2 regions of the Stenotrophomonas sp. LC732 genome follow, and region 1 is predicted to be linked to the other one. Evidence: riboswitches for the same ligand, from Rfam matches in the RefSeq annotation. Region 1 holds a riboswitch; the other holds the start of a gene.
The links. A riboswitch is a leader RNA that binds a small molecule or an ion and turns the genes downstream of it on or off. The one in region 1 is predicted to bind glycine.
Positions count from the first base shown of each region.

Region 2: another riboswitch for glycine. It lies ahead of ACT6SE_RS18865 (trimeric intracellular cation channel family protein); the one in region 1 lies ahead of gcvP (aminomethyl-transferring glycine dehydrogenase).

Region 1 covers NZ_CP199214.1:3,252,950-3,256,354, forward strand. Annotated here, with positions in the region: gene ACT6SE_RS15560 (multidrug effflux MFS transporter) at 1-1,153, opposite strand, end outside; glycine riboswitch at 1,453-1,555, shown strand; gene gcvP (aminomethyl-transferring glycine dehydrogenase) at 1,618-3,405, shown strand, end outside.
Region 2 covers NZ_CP199214.1:3,993,998-3,997,402, reverse strand. Annotated here, with positions in the region: gene ACT6SE_RS18870 (3-deoxy-7-phosphoheptulonate synthase) at 1-714, shown strand, start outside; gene ACT6SE_RS18865 (trimeric intracellular cation channel family protein) at 977-1,594, opposite strand; glycine riboswitch at 1,677-1,782, opposite strand; glycine riboswitch at 1,796-1,885, opposite strand; gene ACT6SE_RS18860 (GIY-YIG nuclease family protein) at 1,926-2,201, shown strand; gene ACT6SE_RS18855 (nuclear transport factor 2 family protein) at 2,346-2,777, shown strand; gene ACT6SE_RS18850 (hypothetical protein) at 2,781-3,236, shown strand; gene ACT6SE_RS18845 (NAD(P)/FAD-dependent oxidoreductase) at 3,329-3,405, opposite strand, start outside.

The DNA.
Region 1 (3,405 bases):
CGAAGAACCCAGCCTGGCCCAACGCCAGGTGCAGCGGGCTGGCGCTGAGCAGCGGCGACACCACGCCGGCCACCACGGTGCTGATCATCAGCTGCACGAAGGCCTGCAGCGACGAGGCCAGGCCGCGCTGGTGCGGGTACATGTCCAGCACCGCCAGCGCCAGGATCGGGAAGATCAGCGCCATGCCCATGCCACCCAGGAAGATCGGCAGCACCGCCCACGGCAGCACGAACTGCGGCGCCAGCGCCACGTAGCCGACGTTCAGCAGCACCGACAGCGCGCACAGGCCGAAACCAATGGAGACCTGGCGGGTGGGCGTGGTGTGCCCGGCCATGCGCCCGGACAGGAACGAGCCGGTGGTCATGCCGCCGATGGTGGGGATGAACAGCCAGGCGAAACCGCCCTCGCCCAGGTGCAGGTGCTGCATCACGAACACCGGTGCCGAGGAGATGTACAGGAAGATGCCACCGAAACCGATGCTGCCGGCCAGCGCCAGGCGCAGGAAGCGCGGATTGAAACCGATGCGCACGTAATCACGCATCAGCACCCGCGGCGACAACGGAACGCGCGCTTCGAGCGGATGGGTCTCCGGCAGGTAGCGGGCGGTGGCCGCCAGCAGAACCAGTGCGAACACCACCAGGAACCAGAAGATCAGCGGCCAGCCAGCACCGCTGAGCAGGATCCAGCCACCGATGATCGGCGCGATCGCCGGGGCGATGCCGAACAGCATCGACACCTGGCTCATCAGCCGCTGCGCGTCGTGACCGTGGTACAGGTCGCGGATCACCGCGCGGCCGACGATCATGCCGACGCCTGCGGACAGGCCCTGCAGGGCGCGGAACCCCAGCAGCGTGGTCAGATCGGTGGACAGCGCACAGCCGACCGAGGCGCCGACGAACACCACCAGGCCGCCGAGGATCACCCGCTTGCGGCCCCAGGCATCGGACAGCGGGCCGTGTGCCAGGCTCATCAGGCCGTAGAACAGCAGGTACACGCTGATGGTCTGCTGCACCGCCACCTCGTCCACCGCCAGGCGCTGGGCCAGCTGCGGGAACGCGGGGAAGATGGTGTCGATCGAGAACGGACCGAACATGGCCAGGCCGGCGAGCAGCAGGGCCATGCGGCGGGTGGAAGGAGCAACAGCGGCGGTCATGGAGAAGGCGTCCGGCAGGGCCATGCGCGGCACGCACGGCGGGCGCCAGTCCCCTGCAGCAGGGACGGCGCCAGATGAATTCGGGTATCCGCCCATCATAGGTGGGGATTGCGCCTGATGCCATGCAGCAGTGCACAAAACGCACGGGCGGGCCATCGGCCATTCAGGCGCCGCGGCCGGGCCCGCAGGCGGCTGGCGCGCCCGCAACGGGCTATAATCGGCGGGCAACACGGTGGGAGAAGCGGAACACCGCTGCCGAAGGCGCAACGCCCGTAATCGCTCAGGCCCGATACCACCCGTAACACAACTCTGGAGAGACCGGTTCGATCCGGCGCCGAAGGGGCACGAAGCCGCGGTTTTCCGCGCTTCCAAACTCTCAGGCAAAAGGACAGAGGGGCGCCCCGCAGACCGCCGACCGGCGGCTTGTGCCCGTGCGTGTGCCCTTTCCTGACGGATCCTTCGCCATGTCCCAGAACACCCCTTCCCTGCGTGAGCTCGAGCACCACAATGCGTTCGTCGAGCGCCACATCGGCCCCAACGATGCCGAGATCGCGCAGATGCTCGACGTCGTCGGCCACGCGTCGCTGGATGCGATGACCGATGCCATCGTACCGGCCAAGATCAAGTCGCCGGCGCCGCTGGCACTGCCGGAATCGATGACCGAAGTGCAGGCACTGGCGAAGATCCGTGCGATCGCCGACAAGAACACCGTGCTGCGCAGCTTCATCGGCCAGGGCTACTACGGTACCCACACGCCGAACGTGATCCTGCGCAACATCCTGGAAAACCCGGCCTGGTACACCGCCTACACCCCGTACCAGGCCGAGATCTCGCAGGGCCGCATGGAAGCGCTGATCAACTTCCAGACCCTGTGCGCCGACCTCACCGGCATGGAAATCGCCAACGCCTCGCTGCTGGACGAAGCCACCGCCGCAGCTGAAGCGATGACCTTGGCCAAGCGTTCGGCCAAGTCGAAGTCGGACACCTTCTTCGTGCACGACGCCGTGCACCCGCAGACCCTGGAACTGCTGCGTACCCGCGCCGAGCCCATGGGCATCGTGCTGCGCGTCGGCACCCCGGCCGAGGCACTGGAAGCAGAAGCCTTCGGCCTGCTGCTGCAGTACCCGGACACCTTCGGCCAGATCGGCGACTACAAGGCGCTGGTCGAGGCCGTGCACGCGCGCGGCGGCCTGGTGGCCGTGGCCACCGACCTGCTGGCGCTGACCCTGCTGGCCGCCCCGGGCGAATGGGGTGCGGACATCGTGGTCGGCAACAGCCAGCGTTTCGGCGTGCCGTTCGGCTTCGGCGGCCCGCACGCCGCATTCATGGCCTGCCGCGACGCCTACAAGCGCTCGATGCCGGGCCGCCTGATCGGCGTCTCGGTCGATGACCAGGGCAACCCGGCCTACCGCCTGACCCTGCAGACCCGCGAGCAGCACATCCGCCGCGAGAAGGCCACCTCCAACATCTGTACCGCACAGGTGCTGCTGGCGGTGATGGCCTCGATGTATGCCGTGTACCACGGCCCGGAAGGCCTGACCCGCATCGCCCGGCGCACCCACCGCCTGGCCTCGATCCTGGCCGCCGCGCTGCGCGAGGCCGGCGTGCAGGTCGGTGGCGACTTCTTCGACACGCTGCACATCACCGGCGTGCACGCCGATGAGATTCACGCCAAGGCCCGCGCCGCCGGTTACAACCTGCGTGCGATCGACAGCGACTCGGTCGGCATCAGCCTGGACGAGACCGCCACCCGCGCCGACGTGGTCGCACTGGCCGCCGTGTTCGGTGCGCAGGCCGACGTCGACGCGCTGGATGCCAGCACCGCCGATGCGCTGCCGGCCGGCCTGCTGCGCCAGTCCGCATTCCTGACCCATCCGGTGTTCAACACCCACCACAGCGAGCACGAACTGCTGCGCTACCTGCGCTCGCTGGCCGACAAGGACCTGGCGATGGACCGCACGATGATCCCGCTGGGCTCGTGCACCATGAAGCTCAACGCCACCGCCGAGATGATCCCGGTGACCTGGCCGGAGTTCTCGCAGATCCACCCGCTGGTGCCGGCCGACCAGGCGCTGGGCTACAAGGAACTCATCGACACGCTGGAAGCGATGCTGGTGGAATGCACCGGCTATGACGCGGTCAGCCTGCAGCCGAACTCCGGCGCGCAGGGCGAGTACGCCGGCCTGCTGGCGATCCGCGCCTACCACCGCTCGCGCGGCGAAGGCCACCGCGACATCTGCCTGATCCCGGAT
Region 2 (3,405 bases), 740 kb from region 1:
AAGGGCCTGCGCATTGCCCGCGGCCTGCTGCGCGACATCAACAAGCTCGGCCTGCCGGCCGGTGTCGAATTCCTCGATGTGATCTCGCCGCAGTACATCGCCGACCTGGTGGCGTGGGGCGCGATCGGCGCGCGTACCACCGAAAGCCAGGTGCATCGTGAGCTTGCCTCGGGGCTGTCGTGCCCGGTCGGCTTCAAGAACGGCACCGATGGCAACGTCAAGATCGCCGCTGACGCGGTGGGTGCGGCGTCCAATCCGCATCACTTCCTGTCGGTCACCAAGCAGGGCGGCACCGCCATCGTGTCGACCACCGGCAATCCGGATTGCCATGTGATCCTGCGTGGCGGCAAGCAGCCGAACTACGACGCCGGCAGCGTCGCCGACGCCTGCCAGGTGCTGGCCAAGGCCAAGCTGCCGACGCGCCTGATGATCGACGCCAGCCACGCCAACAGCCTGAAAAACCCCGAGAACCAGCCGAAGGTGATCGAGGACATCGCTGTTCAGCTGGAAGACGGCGAACAGCGCATCGTTGGCGTGATGATCGAGAGCCATCTGGTCGGTGGCCGCCAGGAACTGGTGGAAGGCCAGCCGCTGGTCTACGGGCAGAGCATCACCGATGGCTGCATCGACTGGGACACCACCGTGACGGTGCTGGAGCGTCTGGCTGCGGCCGTGCGCGCCCGTCGCGACGTGAAGGTGTCCGAAGCAGCCTGATCGAAGCCGCCTGAGTGCGGCACGTGTGTGGATGGCGGCCAGCGCCTGCGGGGGTGCGGCCGCGATCAGGGCCGGTCGGAGTTGGAGGCCGGCCCATCTGCACCGGCGATGCGCCTGGCGCTGCGCATGAGCGACAGCGCCAGGTACATCGCCGGGGTGGTGATACGGCTTCCTGTAGCGTCGAGCCATGCCCGACCTGCGCGCGAAGCGCGTTGGTTTCCTGCAAAGAGCAGTCGAGCATGGCTCGACTTTACGAAGAGGCTCAATGCACTTCGTCGTGGTAGACGAACTTCGGCATTTCCCAGCGGTAGTGGATCGCCAGCAGGCGCAACGCGAAGCCGCCGCCAAGGCAGCACAGGATCGCGGTGGCATCGGCCACGCCCCAGTGCAGCAGCAACAGATAGGCCGCGCCGGTCAGCAGCGCGATGATCGCGTACAGCTCCTTCTGGAAGATGAGTGGCACCTCGTTGCAGAGGATGTCGCGCAGCACCCCGCCGAACGCGCCGGTCAGCATGCCGGCGATCAGCACGATCGGCATCGCATGGCCGGCCTCGCGCGCGATCGAGCAGCCGATCAGGGTGAAGGCGATCAGGCCCAGCCCGTCGAGCACCAGGAAGGTGCGGCGGAAGTGGTGCATCCAGCGCGCCACCCAGGTGGCGATCAGCGCCGCGCACACGGTGAAGCCCAGGTACTCGGGGTGCTTCACCCAGCCCAGCGGGTAGTGGCCGAGCAGGATGTCGCGCAGTGAACCACCCCCGAGGGCGGTGACGCAGGCGATCATGACCACGCCGAACAGGTCCATGCGGCGGCGGCCGGCGGACAGTGCGCCGGTCATGGCTTCGGCGGAAATGGCGATCAGGTAGATGATGGACAGCAGCATGGGACAGGCTCCGGGCGCGGTGGGGCCGGCCATGCGCGACCACCGCCACTGCCTGCGCAATGACGGGATGACGATGACCGGTGCCGCTCCCGCTGTCCTTTTGCCTGAGAGTTCAGCGGCATGGGCCGCGTGCCCCTTCGGCGGATCGCCCCGGGCATGCCCGGTGACCTCTCTCCAGCTCGGCGAGTCGAATGCATGGTTGGTGGGATTCCAGCCCACCGGCCTGAGCGATCATGGGAGCCTGCGCCTTCGGCGGGCGCCAGCGCGGCGCCTCTCTCCTGCATTCGGGCGCCAGTATATCCGCTGCAGTGCAGCACGGCATAATCCAGGCATGGCCCCATCCCTCCGCCCGTGGTTCCTGTACCTGCTCGAATGCCGCGATGGCAGCTATTACGCCGGCATCAGCACCGATGTGGAGGCGCGTTTCGCCGCCCACCAGGCCGGCAAGGGCGCGCGCTACACCCGGGCCCGGCCGCCGCTGCGCGTGCTGGCCGTGCGCGAATACCCGGACCGGGCCGCCGCCTCGCGGGCCGAGTGGCAACTCAAGCAGCAGCCCCGCGAACGCAAGCTGGCCTGGCTGCAGGCAACGGATCCTGCGCTTCTGTAGAGCCGAGCCCACGCTCGGCTGTTGTTCCGTCTGCCCGATGCGGGAGCCGAGCATGGGCTCGGCTCTACAGTAGATCCACGTCATGCGTGGATGGGCCATTCGGCCCATGCGATGATCGCCCCGCGCCCAGAGCCGGAGACCCGGATGTCCACGATTGCCCTGCTGTTCGCGCTTTCCGCATCAACGAGCCCTGCCGCCGACCCCGCCACGATCGCGGCCGTCGAAGCCACCTGCCACGACTACGTCGATGGCCAGCTGGAGGCCGATCCGCAGCGCGTCGCCCGTTCGCTGCACCCGGACCTGGCCAAGCGCGCGGTCCTCGGCGATACACCCGGCGAGCGCCTGGGCCTGCGCCGGATGTCGAAGGAAGAGCTGGTCTCGCTGACGAAACAGGGCGCGCTGAAGACCCCGAAGGATCAATGGGATCGCCGCTGCACGGTGCTGGACGTGACCGGCAACGCGGCCTCGGTGCGGCTGGAAACCCCGTGGTTCGTCGACTACTTCCACATGGGGCGTTTCGACCAGCGCTGGGTCATCGTCAACGCACTGTGGTACCCGAAACCGAAGGCGCACTGAGCGATGCGTGCCGCCGGCAACGCATGGATCTCCGTCGTCGTGCTGGTCGCCGGCATCGCGCTGCTGCCTGGCCTGCTGTATCTGCTCGGGCTGGCATTGGTGGACGGCCGGCCGAAGCCGGCCGACCGCGCGCCCAGTGGCGTGGCTGCGTGCAGCGGTGAGCCACGGGCGGGATACCAGCCAATGAACCCCTGGCGCTTCACCGCCCAGTTCTTCGACAAGGACGGGATGAAGAACAAGGTGCCTGAAGTGGAGCGGGAGGCCTTCTGGATTGCCCGGCGCCACCTGTGGCGGCAACCTCGGCGCGGCATGCTGCGCTGGCATCTCAGCAGCACCGCGTTGGCGATCTGGATCACCCGGCATTGGAGTACCGCGCAGATTGCGGACACCGCGAGGAAGGAGGACTTCTGCCGGACCTGGTCGAAACGGCGGGTGCCCGGTGGCCAGATGAACCGGTAGATCCACGCCATGCGTGGATGGCGCTCCATGTTTGTTGACGGGGTCAGAGCCCTTTCCCGCGGAAAGGGATCCGACCCCTGTTGCGTGCGGCCTTACCGCCTCGGCCGCCGGTCATCCTGGTCATCACCGAAGATGATGCGCGCGCTGCGCTGGTAGCTCCAGTACGCGA